3 regions of the Paenibacillus sp. SJS-P3 genome follow, and region 1 is predicted to be linked to each of the others. Evidence: riboswitches for the same ligand, from Rfam matches in the RefSeq annotation. Region 1 holds a riboswitch; each other region holds the start of a gene.
What was found. A riboswitch is a leader RNA that binds a small molecule or an ion and turns the genes downstream of it on or off. The one in region 1 is predicted to bind thiamine pyrophosphate.
Positions count from the first base shown of each region.

Region 1 (3,273 bases):
ACTTCGGCCCGCACATGGAGCAGAAATGCGCGCTCTTGGCGCCTTCCGCAGGTAGCGTCTCGTCGTGGTAGCCCATCGCCCGCTCGGGATCCAGCGACAGATGGAACTGATCGCGCCAGCGGAATTCGAATCTGGCCTTGGACAGAGCGTCGTCGCGCTTTCGGGCCTGCGGATGGCCCTTGGCGAGATCGGCGGCGTGCGCGGCGATCTTGTACGTGATGACGCCTTCCTTCACGTCCTCCCGGTTCGGCAGTCCCAGATGCTCCTTGGGTGTCACATAACAGAGCATCGCCGTGCCGAACCAGCCGATCATCGCCGCCCCGATCGCGCTCGTAATATGGTCATAGCCCGGCGCGATGTCCGTCGTGAGCGGACCGAGCGTGTAGAAGGGAGCCTCGTCGCAGACGGCGAGCTGGCGGTCCATATTTTCCTTGATCAGATGCATCGGAACATGGCCGGGACCTTCGATCATGACCTGCACGTCATGCTTCCAGGCGATTTTCGTCAGCTCGCCGAGCGTGTCCAGCTCCGCGAACTGCGCCTCGTCGTTGGCGTCCGCGATCGACCCCGGCCTCAGCCCGTCGCCGAGCGAGAAGGTCACGTCGTAGGCTTTCATGATTTCGCATATATCCTCGAAATGCGTATACAGGAAGTTCTCCCTATGATGGGCGAGGCACCAGGCCGCCATGATGGACCCTCCCCGGCTGACGATGCCCGTAACGCGCTTCGCTGTCAGCGGCACATATCGGAGCAGCACGCCGGCATGGATGGTGAAATAATCGACCCCCTGCTCGGCCTGCTCGATCAGCGTATCGCGGAACACCTCCCAGCTGAGGTCCTCCACTTTGCCGTTCACCTTTTCCAGCGCCTGATAGATCGGCACGGTCCCGACCGGAACCGGAGAGTTGCGGATGATCCATTCTCTCGTCGTATGGATGTTCTTGCCGGTGGACAGATCCATGATCGTATCGGCTCCCCAGCGGGTCGCCCACGTCATCTTCTCCACCTCCTCCTCGATCGAGGAGGTCACGGCGGAGTTGCCGATGTTGGCGTTGATCTTCACGTGGAAATGCCGCCCGATGATCATCGGCTCGCTCTCGGGATGGTTGACGTTGGCCGGAATGACCGCTCTTCCCGCCGCGACTTCGGAGCGTACGAATTCCGCTTCCATCCCCTCCCTCAGGGCGATGAACTCCATCTCGGGGGTTACGATGCCCTGCCTTGCGTAATGCAGCTGGGTGATGTTGCCCCCTGCGAGAGCTCTCAGCGGCAGCCTGCCGGATGGCGGGAAAATATCCGCTCCCCTCTCGGCGGCATTGCCGGCGTCGGAGAATCCGTTGTCCTCGGGCTGGACGATCCGGCCCTGATAGGCCTCCGTGTCTGCCCTCTCTGCGATCCAGCCTCTTCGCATGGGCGGCAAGCCTCTCGAGACATCCGCCTCGTAATCGGTGTCCGTGTAAGGACCGCTTGCGTCATAGATTCTCAGAGGCGCATTGGGAATGGACTCTCCGCCCACCTCGCTGTCCGAGAGCGAGATTTCCCTCATCGGAACCCGGATATCCTCCCGGCTTCCCTGCATGTAGACTTTGCGGCTGCCCGGCAGCGGCTCGGTATGTATGGCCATGGAAAATCAAAAGCCCCCTTAACGGATTATGATATCCGCCAGGGGGCTGCACGCTTGGAAATGCCGGTCATGCCTTTAGTTCCCGATGGTCTGCGCCAAAAAACGCAGGCTGTCCGGGACACTCTACTGGCCGCTTCCGCCTTCATCGGCAGATTGCGGCAAGCAGATTGGGTGCGCCTATTCCTCCGCCGCCTCCCGCCGGAGGACGGCAAAAAGCCGCCTCCGGTCTGGAAGCGGCGAAAAGAGGCACAAGCCAAATAAAAGGCATGTTCGACCACTTTCCTACGCTGGCATGACCCAGATCAGGTTCGAAGGGACCAAAGCTTGCGCTTTATCTCAGCCCGTGCGGGCGCCCCTAGTGGATATCTTGGTATGACTATAAGCCGGGGTGGTGGAAGTTGTCAACCTCGTCGATTCTGAGAACAAGAAGGTAGGATCCCGATTTATCTCGATAACTCAAATATTTCATTAATAGTAAAGCCTCGAGTTGAAATTCTCCTCCAGATTCCGATAGACCGAGCCATGCATCTGCTCTAATTCTCGAACTAATTGTTCATGCTCCGACTTCGACAATGTTAGCAGCGGATACGAACCTTTCAAATGCTGCAAAAAGTCAATTCGGTACGGGGTTGGCGGATGCGTAAAATCAAGTCTTGAACCTTCAGCCCTTACGACATGGCGGATGCGTTCAAGCTCTCGTACAGGAATTTGTTCCGCATAAGCTTTCCACTCCGTGATGAAGTCTTCGGCCTGCCGAGAGAAAATAAAACGATGCAAGCAGCTCTCGAACGGACTGTCGTAATGCAATTTTTCCAGCAGCCCAATCATGGCTTGCTCGCCGCTGACTTTCACGCCAAGATAGTCGGCATAATATTCGCTGCGCTGCTTGTTGAGATGCAGCAATACGAGCACCAGACGTGCAATCGTCCATGGTATGAACGACAATGCTTTCATCAGAATATCCGATAAAAGATATAAAATGGCCATATAGCCTTCTTGAGTCGCTCCCCGAGCCGGAGTGAAAAAGTAGTACCATTGCTCCGCAGCGATATAGGCACTCCAAACATACCGATTGCGCGTGACATCATGATTGGCTCCATGAGCCGTTTCATGCGCAATTAGTGCTATTTTTTCTTGAGGGCTGCAGATAGCGAATAACGGGAGACCCAGCGTAATGACTTTACGACCTCTCCAGCCGAGCTGTGTAAAGGATGCATTGAATTCTTCATTGATCTGCACGCCATATACGCGCGAAGTGCCTAATGAATCCGAGACTGCATCAACGACTCTATATAGAGTCGGATAGTCTTCGCGGGAGATCAGGCCTTTCTTATCGACGCTACCCAAGCGAGGAACGGTAATGATCTGTATGGCTACCATCAACATGCCTATTGCCGTAGGAAACCAATGATTGGAATGGTATGCAACGATAAGCCAAACTCCGCTTATGAACATGGAGAGCGAGACCAGATGAATTATTGTCGCAACCAAATATAACAGCAGATTCGCTTTAAGCTTGTCCCGCCAGTCTCCGTTGCTGATCGAGTATTTGACCTCTTCAAGCATCTGTTCGCCTTGCCTCACGCCCAGCTTGCGGTATAACCGTGAAAATCGATCTCTCATATCAGGCGTGCGCGGTTCTATATTCC
Region 1 is NZ_CM160043.1:1,613,821-1,617,093, reverse strand. Features, by position in the region: gene thiC (phosphomethylpyrimidine synthase ThiC) at 1-1,624, opposite strand, end outside; TPP riboswitch at 1,887-1,991, opposite strand; gene AC06G8_RS07315 (M48 family metallopeptidase) at 2,093-3,273, opposite strand, start outside.

Region 2 (3,273 bases), 1.2 Mb from region 1:
GCTCCATGAACAACGCCACCCGATTCGACAACTTCTCCGTCTACGCAAGCCCTAGCTGAACAAGCAAGCCTCAGCTAAACAAGCAAGCCCTGCCGGACCGCGCTCAAGCGCAGTCCGGCAGGGCTTTTTGGGTTCCCTTGACATGCTCGCCGACAAGACAGCGGCGCTGCCAAGCGAGGGGAGCTATCGGCCGATATTCGGCACATCCTGCGGATGCGGCTCCGTGACAAGCTTCACCGCGTCTGCGTTGCCCTGCACCTGCTCCGGATTTTTGCAGCCGGGAATGACGGAAGTCACGGGAGGATGGCGAAGGCACCAGGCCAACGCCCAGGCTGCCATATTGACGCCCTCCGGCACTTCCTCCTCCGCGATCCGGCGCACCTCCTCCAGCCGCTGCCGCACCTGCTCCGCATCCTGGCGATGGCGCACGTCCGTCTCGCCGAATTCCGTGCCGGGCTTGTACTTGCCGCTCAGGAAGCCGCTCGCCAGCGGAACCCGCGCCAGCACGCCGAGATCCTGCTCCAGGCAGGAAGGGAATACCCGCTCCTCCGGCTTGCGGTCGAGCCGGTTGTACACGACCTGGATCGCCTGCGAGCCGACCTTCGATGAGGCGGCCGTCTGATGCAGGTTGTCGTTGCTGCCGATCGACGTGCCCAGATGCCGGATCTTCCCGGCCTGCACCTGCTTGTCCAGCGCCGTCCACAGCTTGTCGCTGTCGAAGGCGGCATCCGGGCCGGAATGGAATTGATACAGATCCACATAGTCGGTCTGCAGAGCCTTAAGCGATGCGTCGAGCTGCCTCACGACTTCGTCTCCGGAGAATACGTCCGTACGCTTGAACCGCTCGTGGAAATGATGGCCGAACTTCGTCGCGATGATCCAGTCCTCGCGCCTGCGCCTGCCGATGTAGTTTCCGATGAAAGCCTCCGACAGATGATCTCCGTAACATTCGGCCGTGTCGATCAGGTTGATGCCGAGCTCGGCGCCCTTGTCCAAAATCGCGTCGACCTCGTCCTGCGCGAAATCCATGCCCCATTCCCCGCCGAACTGCCAGGTGCCGATGCCGACAACCGACACGTTCAGCTCTGTTTTGCCTAAACGGCGATACTTCATGTCCATCCCTCCTTATCCACAGATTACCTCCTGGACGGATGCCCAAGCAACTTTCCGCTTTTTGCCTTTCAAATCCTCGGCCCCGCTGACCGGCGGCCATAATACCTCTTGCCGCTTCCAGATTTTCACGTTATAGTAAGGACAATTTCCATAGCATGCATGGGGGCTCGATGAAGTCGGGCTGAGACTGCGGCCTTATGCCGCTGACCATTGATCTGATCTGGGTAATGCCAGCGTAGAGAGAATGCAGCGCGCCGCCGGGCTTCATGCCCATCCTGCGCGGATATGCCTTTATTCCCTCTGCCCGCCGGCTTCCGGCGGGCTTTTCTCATGCCCCCCGGAGGAGGTCGGGCCGGGTCAGCAGCCATCTGTGGGGAACATTCCATTTTTCCTTGAGAGGGAGTCTGATTCTTATGTCCACCGCCATGCCCAATGCCGACCGTCCAAAAGGACTGACGCTCGCCGACATTCTCGTCACGCTTGTCGTAGCCGTCGTTTTCGGCATCATCTACCGCATCTGGAATCCGATGTACGACATTCTCAAGCCGCTCGGCCTGCATGCGGAGCAGCTCAGCTACGGCATGTGGTTCATGGCCGGCACCTTCGCCTTCCTCCTGATCCGCAAGCCCGGGGCGGCGCTGCTCGCCGAGACGGCCGCGGCCGCGCTGGAAGCGTTCATGGGCGGATCGTGGGGCGCCTCGACGATCGTCTACGGAGTGCTGCAGGGCCTCGGCGCCGAAATCATCTTCGCCGCCTTCCTGTACCGGAAGGCAGGTCCGATCGTGACGATCCTTGCGTCTCTGGGCTCCGCCGTCGTCTCCATTTTCATCGACGCCCACTACAGCTACATCGATAAAATGACCGCATGGAACTACACCCTGTTCGTCTCCATGCGTCTGCTCGGCAGCGTCGTCATCGCCGGACTGTTCGCCTGGGCGCTGGCCAAGGCGCTGGAGCGCACCGGCGTGCTGAGCCTCATCCGCCCCGCATCGGCCAAGGATTACGAGGCGCTGGGGTAAGGCGATGAAAGCTGCAGACGTCATCCTGAAAGGCCGCATGCGCAGCAAGACTCCGGCGAACGGCAGGGAAATCGGCGCGGCTTCGACGCCGCTTGCAGCTCTCTCACCCGCCATCGGGAGCGGCCGCCTGCCCTCTACGACGAATGCCTCCGCAATCGGCTCTGAACGGCAGCGCCATGCCGGCGAGGCTGCGCCTGCAGCGAAGCGGCCGCTGCCGCCCGTCCAAGATGCCGGGCCAGCGGCGCGCGTGGAGAACCTGCGGCTCCGATATCCCGGCGAAGACTCTCCGCTGCTCTTCAAAGGGCTGAACCTGACCATCGAACGCGGCCAGAAGGTGCTGCTGCTCGGACCGAGCGGCTGCGGGAAGTCGACGCTGCTGCAGGTGCTCGGCGGCCTGGTGCCGTCGGCCATCCGCATCCCGATGAAAGCGGACTGCTGCCTTGTCCCGGCCCGGCCCGGCTATGTGTTCCAGGATCCGGACTCCCAGTTCTGCATGCCGCATGCCGACGAAGAAATCGCCTTCGCGCTGGAGAACTCGGGCATTTCGCGCGAGGAAATGCCGGACCGCATCTCTCGCTGTCTTGATGTTGTCGGCCTGTGTCTGGCAGACCCCCATTTTCCGGTAGCCGACATGTCCCAAGGAATGAAGCAGCGGCTTGCCATCGCGGCCATGATCGCCATGGAGCCCGATGCTCTGCTGCTCGACGAGCCTACCGCTCTCCTGGACGAGGAGGGCACACGGCAGGTATGGAGCTCGCTCCGCTCCGTCTGGGGCGGGCGGACCGTCATCATCGTCGAGCACAAGATCGCCGGCATCGCCGAAGATATGGACCGCGTCATTGTATTCGGACCCGACGGAAGCATCAAGGCCGACGGGTCTCCTCGCCTCGTGTTCCGGGAGCATCGGAAGCTGCTGCGGGAATACGGCATCTGGTACCCAGGCTTCTGGGAGGACTACGATCAGACTGCCGCAATCCGCCCGTCAACGATGTCTCCGTCGTCTGCCGTCCGTTCCGCCGAAATGCTGCTCGAGCTGGACGGCCTGGAAGGATGGCGCGGCGGCCGGCCCAAGGTGCGGACCGGCCTGCTCGCGGTGAACGCCGGCGACTGGATCGCCGTCACCGGCGTCAACGGAGCCGGC
Region 2 is NZ_CM160043.1:387,066-390,338, reverse strand. Features, by position in the region: gene AC06G8_RS01790 (family 43 glycosylhydrolase) at 1-59, shown strand, start outside; gene AC06G8_RS01785 (aldo/keto reductase) at 184-1,113, opposite strand; TPP riboswitch at 1,263-1,372, shown strand; gene AC06G8_RS01780 (ECF transporter S component) at 1,527-2,132, shown strand; gene AC06G8_RS01775 (ABC transporter ATP-binding protein) at 2,137-3,273, shown strand, end outside.
Region 2: it holds a riboswitch for thiamine pyrophosphate, as region 1 does, so the genes downstream of both, AC06G8_RS01780 (ECF transporter S component) here and thiC (phosphomethylpyrimidine synthase ThiC) in region 1, are expected to answer to the same signal.

Region 3 (3,273 bases), 1.3 Mb from region 1:
GCACGATGCTGGTCTTGACGGGAATCGTCTATTACACCGCCAAGCAGGGGGTCGAGGCTTTCTTCCGGGTCAACCAAGTGCTGATTCCGGTGCTGGCCGTAAGCTACATTTCCCTTTTGGGGTTGTTTTTGGCGGCAGGCCTGCTCGACTTCAACCGTCTGCGGCCCGTGCTGGAGAACGGCTTCGGACCTGTCCTGCATGCGGCGTTTCCCGATATCCTGTCGTTTCCGTTCGGACAGGTCATCGTGCTGATGATGTTCTGGAACTACGCGAGGCGGTCTCCGTCCACGGGCGCCGCGTCCTATGGCGCCTATGCCGGCGTCTCGCTGTTCCTGATCGCGGTCAACATGGTGCTGATCATGGTGCTCGGTCCGGAGCTGTACCGGCTCGCCGAGCTTCCGACGCTGGAGGCGGTGGAGCAGATCCGGCTGTTCAACTTTCTCGAGAGGCTCGATATTCTCGTGACGCTGCTGCTGTACATCGGGCTGTACGTCAAGGCGACCGGACTGTTTTTCGGTTCGGTCATCGCTTTGCAGACAGCCTGGGGAGTTCCCTATCGGGCCGGCGCCCTCGTCATGGCTCCGCTCATATTCACGGCGAGCCTCCTGGAGCCTGCCTTGTCGCAGCATTTATGGGCCGGCATGACCGTCTATCTGAAATTCAGTCCCTATTACCAGATCGCGCTTCCGCTGCTCATGCTTGTCATGGGGATCGGCTGGGTCAAAAAGAAAGCGCAGCGGCAAGCGGGGCAAGGCGGCGAAAAGGCGGGAGCCGGCGGCCAGGCCAAGGGCCGCGGGGCCGGCGGTCAGAGCGGCGGCGGCAGCCAAAGCGGTGCCGGAAAGGCAGCCGGCGGCGCCGAGACGGGCCGAGGCGGACAGCCGGGGGACGGACAGGCAGGCGCCGATGGGAGCGCCGAAAAGGCTGGAAACCAGGACGGATAGGCAGGCGCCGATCAAGGCTCGCAAGCCGGCGGCAGCCAAAAAGGACAGCGGGAGGAGAGTCAAGGCTCTGGCAGCGGAGACGGCGAACAAAACAAAGCTGGCGAAGCCCGGCCGACTCTGGCGCCAAGCGGCGGCCGTCTTCAGGCTCGGAAAGTCCGGAAGCCGGCTCTACATGATGCCGCGCCCGCAAATTTCGACACGGAAGGTTGCAATAAAAGGCTCCTCTGCTATAATGGCTCTATTGACAACCGAATGAGCCTGGGGAGCTGGCGTACGCCGGCTGAGAGGGGAGAAGCATCCCGACCCGTTAAACCTGATCTGGATAATGCCAGCGTAGGAACCGCATGTCAGCCGAGCCTTTTGCCGCCCTCGGGCGCAACGGGATTCACGTGACGAAGACGTCTTCCTTGGGAGGCGTCTTTTTTTATTGTCCCTCTCATGCTGGCGCTGGCGCTCCGGACAAGGCCCGGCCGGGCTCACGGCTGCGAGAGAAAGAAGGGGAAGCAACATGGGCATTTCAAGCAAGATGGGCAAAAAAGCGGGGCTGGCCGCGCTTGTTCTGGCGACGCTGCTGACAGGCTGCGGCAACGGGAACGGAGCCGGCAGCGGGAATGACGGGAGCAGCGGCACGGCGACGCCGGCGCCTTCCGGCAGCGCGGGAGTCGGCGCCACGGCCGCACCGGTCAAGAAAGTGAAGGTCGTCCTCGACTGGACGCCGAACACGAATCATACCGGCCTGTATGTCGCTCGGGACAAAGGCTTTTTCCTGAACCACGGCCTCGACGTCGAGATCGTGCAGCCGCCGGAGGGGACGGCCGCCGATACGCTGGTCGCCAAGGGAGAGGCTGAGTTCGGCGTCGGCTACCAGGAGAACATCACGCTCGCCCGCAGCGAGGGCTTGCCGCTCGTGTCGCTGGCTGCCGTCATCCAGCACAACACTTCCGGCTTTGCTTCGCCTGAGGCCAAAGGCATCAAGGACCCGAAAGCATTCGAGGGCAAAACCTACGGCGGCTGGGGAGCCCCGGTCGAGCAGGAGATCATCTCCTCGCTCATGCAGGAGCAGGGCGCCGATGTCGGCAAGGTCAAGATCGTCAACATGGGCAACGCGGACTTCTTCACCGCCGTGAAGCGGAATATCGACTTCGCCTGGATCTATTACGCCTGGACAGGGGTAGAGGCGGAGCTGCGCGGGGAGAAGCTGAACATGGTGTACTTGACCGACTACAGCAAAAAGCTGGATTACTACACGCCGGTGCTGGAAACGAGCGAGAAGCTGATCCAGGACAGCCCCGATGTGGTGAAGGCGTTCATGGCCGGAGCTTCCGAGGGTTACGCCTACGCGATCTCCGAGCCCGACGCCGCCGCGGACATCCTGATCAAGGCCGTTCCGGACCTCAATCCGGAGCTGGTGCGCGCCAGCCAGAAATGGCTGAGCCCCAAATATCAGGATGACGCTCCGCGCTGGGGCGAGCAGAAGGCGGAAGTCTGGACGAACTATGCCGAATGGATGCATGAGCACAAGCTGCTCGATACCTTGCCGGATCTGTCCAAGGCGTTCACGAACGATTACTTGCCGGCATCCTGATGCCGGCTGACGGGGAGAGGGAACCGGATATGGCCAATGCACTTGTGAGCATTCAGATTTTGCCGACGACGCCCGGCGGGGAAAGCGTGCTTCCGTACGTGGACCGGGCGATCGAGATCATCAAGGAGGCCGGCGTGCCGTACCGTGTCGCGCCGCTCGAGACGACGATGGAGGGAGAACTGTCGCACTTGCTCGCCGTCGTCGCGGAGATGAGCGAGGAGATGGCGGCGATGGGCTGCCCGTCCGTCATCTCTCAGGTGAAGATTTACTACAACCCGGAGAACGGCGCTTCGATGGACCGGCTGCTGGAGAAATACCCGGATGGACAGTAGAACGATCCGATGGGAGGCTCTGCTGCCTCCGGTCGTCGTCATGGCCGCCTTCCTGCTGATGTGGGAGGCGGCCGTGCGTCTGTCCGGGACGGAGGCGTGGCTGCTGCCCGCCCCGAGCGATATCGCCCGCGATGCCTGGGCGGCGCGCCAGAGACTGGCACAGCACACAGGCGCGACCTTGAGCCTGACGCTGCTCGGCTTCGCCGGCGGCTCGGCCGCCGGCCTGCTGCTGGGAGCTGTCCTGCATTTGCTGCCGCTCGTGCGATCGGGCTTCTATCCGCTGCTCGTCCTGTCGCAGAACATTCCCGTCATCGCGATCGGGCCTCTGCTCGTCATCTGGTTCGGCTTCGGGCTGCTGCCCAAGCTGCTGCTCGTCATGCTCGTCTGCTTTTTCCCCGTCTGCGTCGCGATGCTC
Region 3 is NZ_CM160043.1:2,875,901-2,879,173, reverse strand. Features, by position in the region: gene AC06G8_RS13295 (GerAB/ArcD/ProY family transporter) at 1-941, shown strand, start outside; TPP riboswitch at 1,191-1,299, shown strand; gene AC06G8_RS13290 (ABC transporter substrate-binding protein) at 1,450-2,526, shown strand; gene AC06G8_RS13285 (thiamine-binding protein) at 2,556-2,858, shown strand; gene AC06G8_RS13280 (ABC transporter permease) at 2,848-3,273, shown strand, end outside.
Region 3: it holds a riboswitch for thiamine pyrophosphate, as region 1 does, so the genes downstream of both, AC06G8_RS13290 (ABC transporter substrate-binding protein) here and thiC (phosphomethylpyrimidine synthase ThiC) in region 1, are expected to answer to the same signal.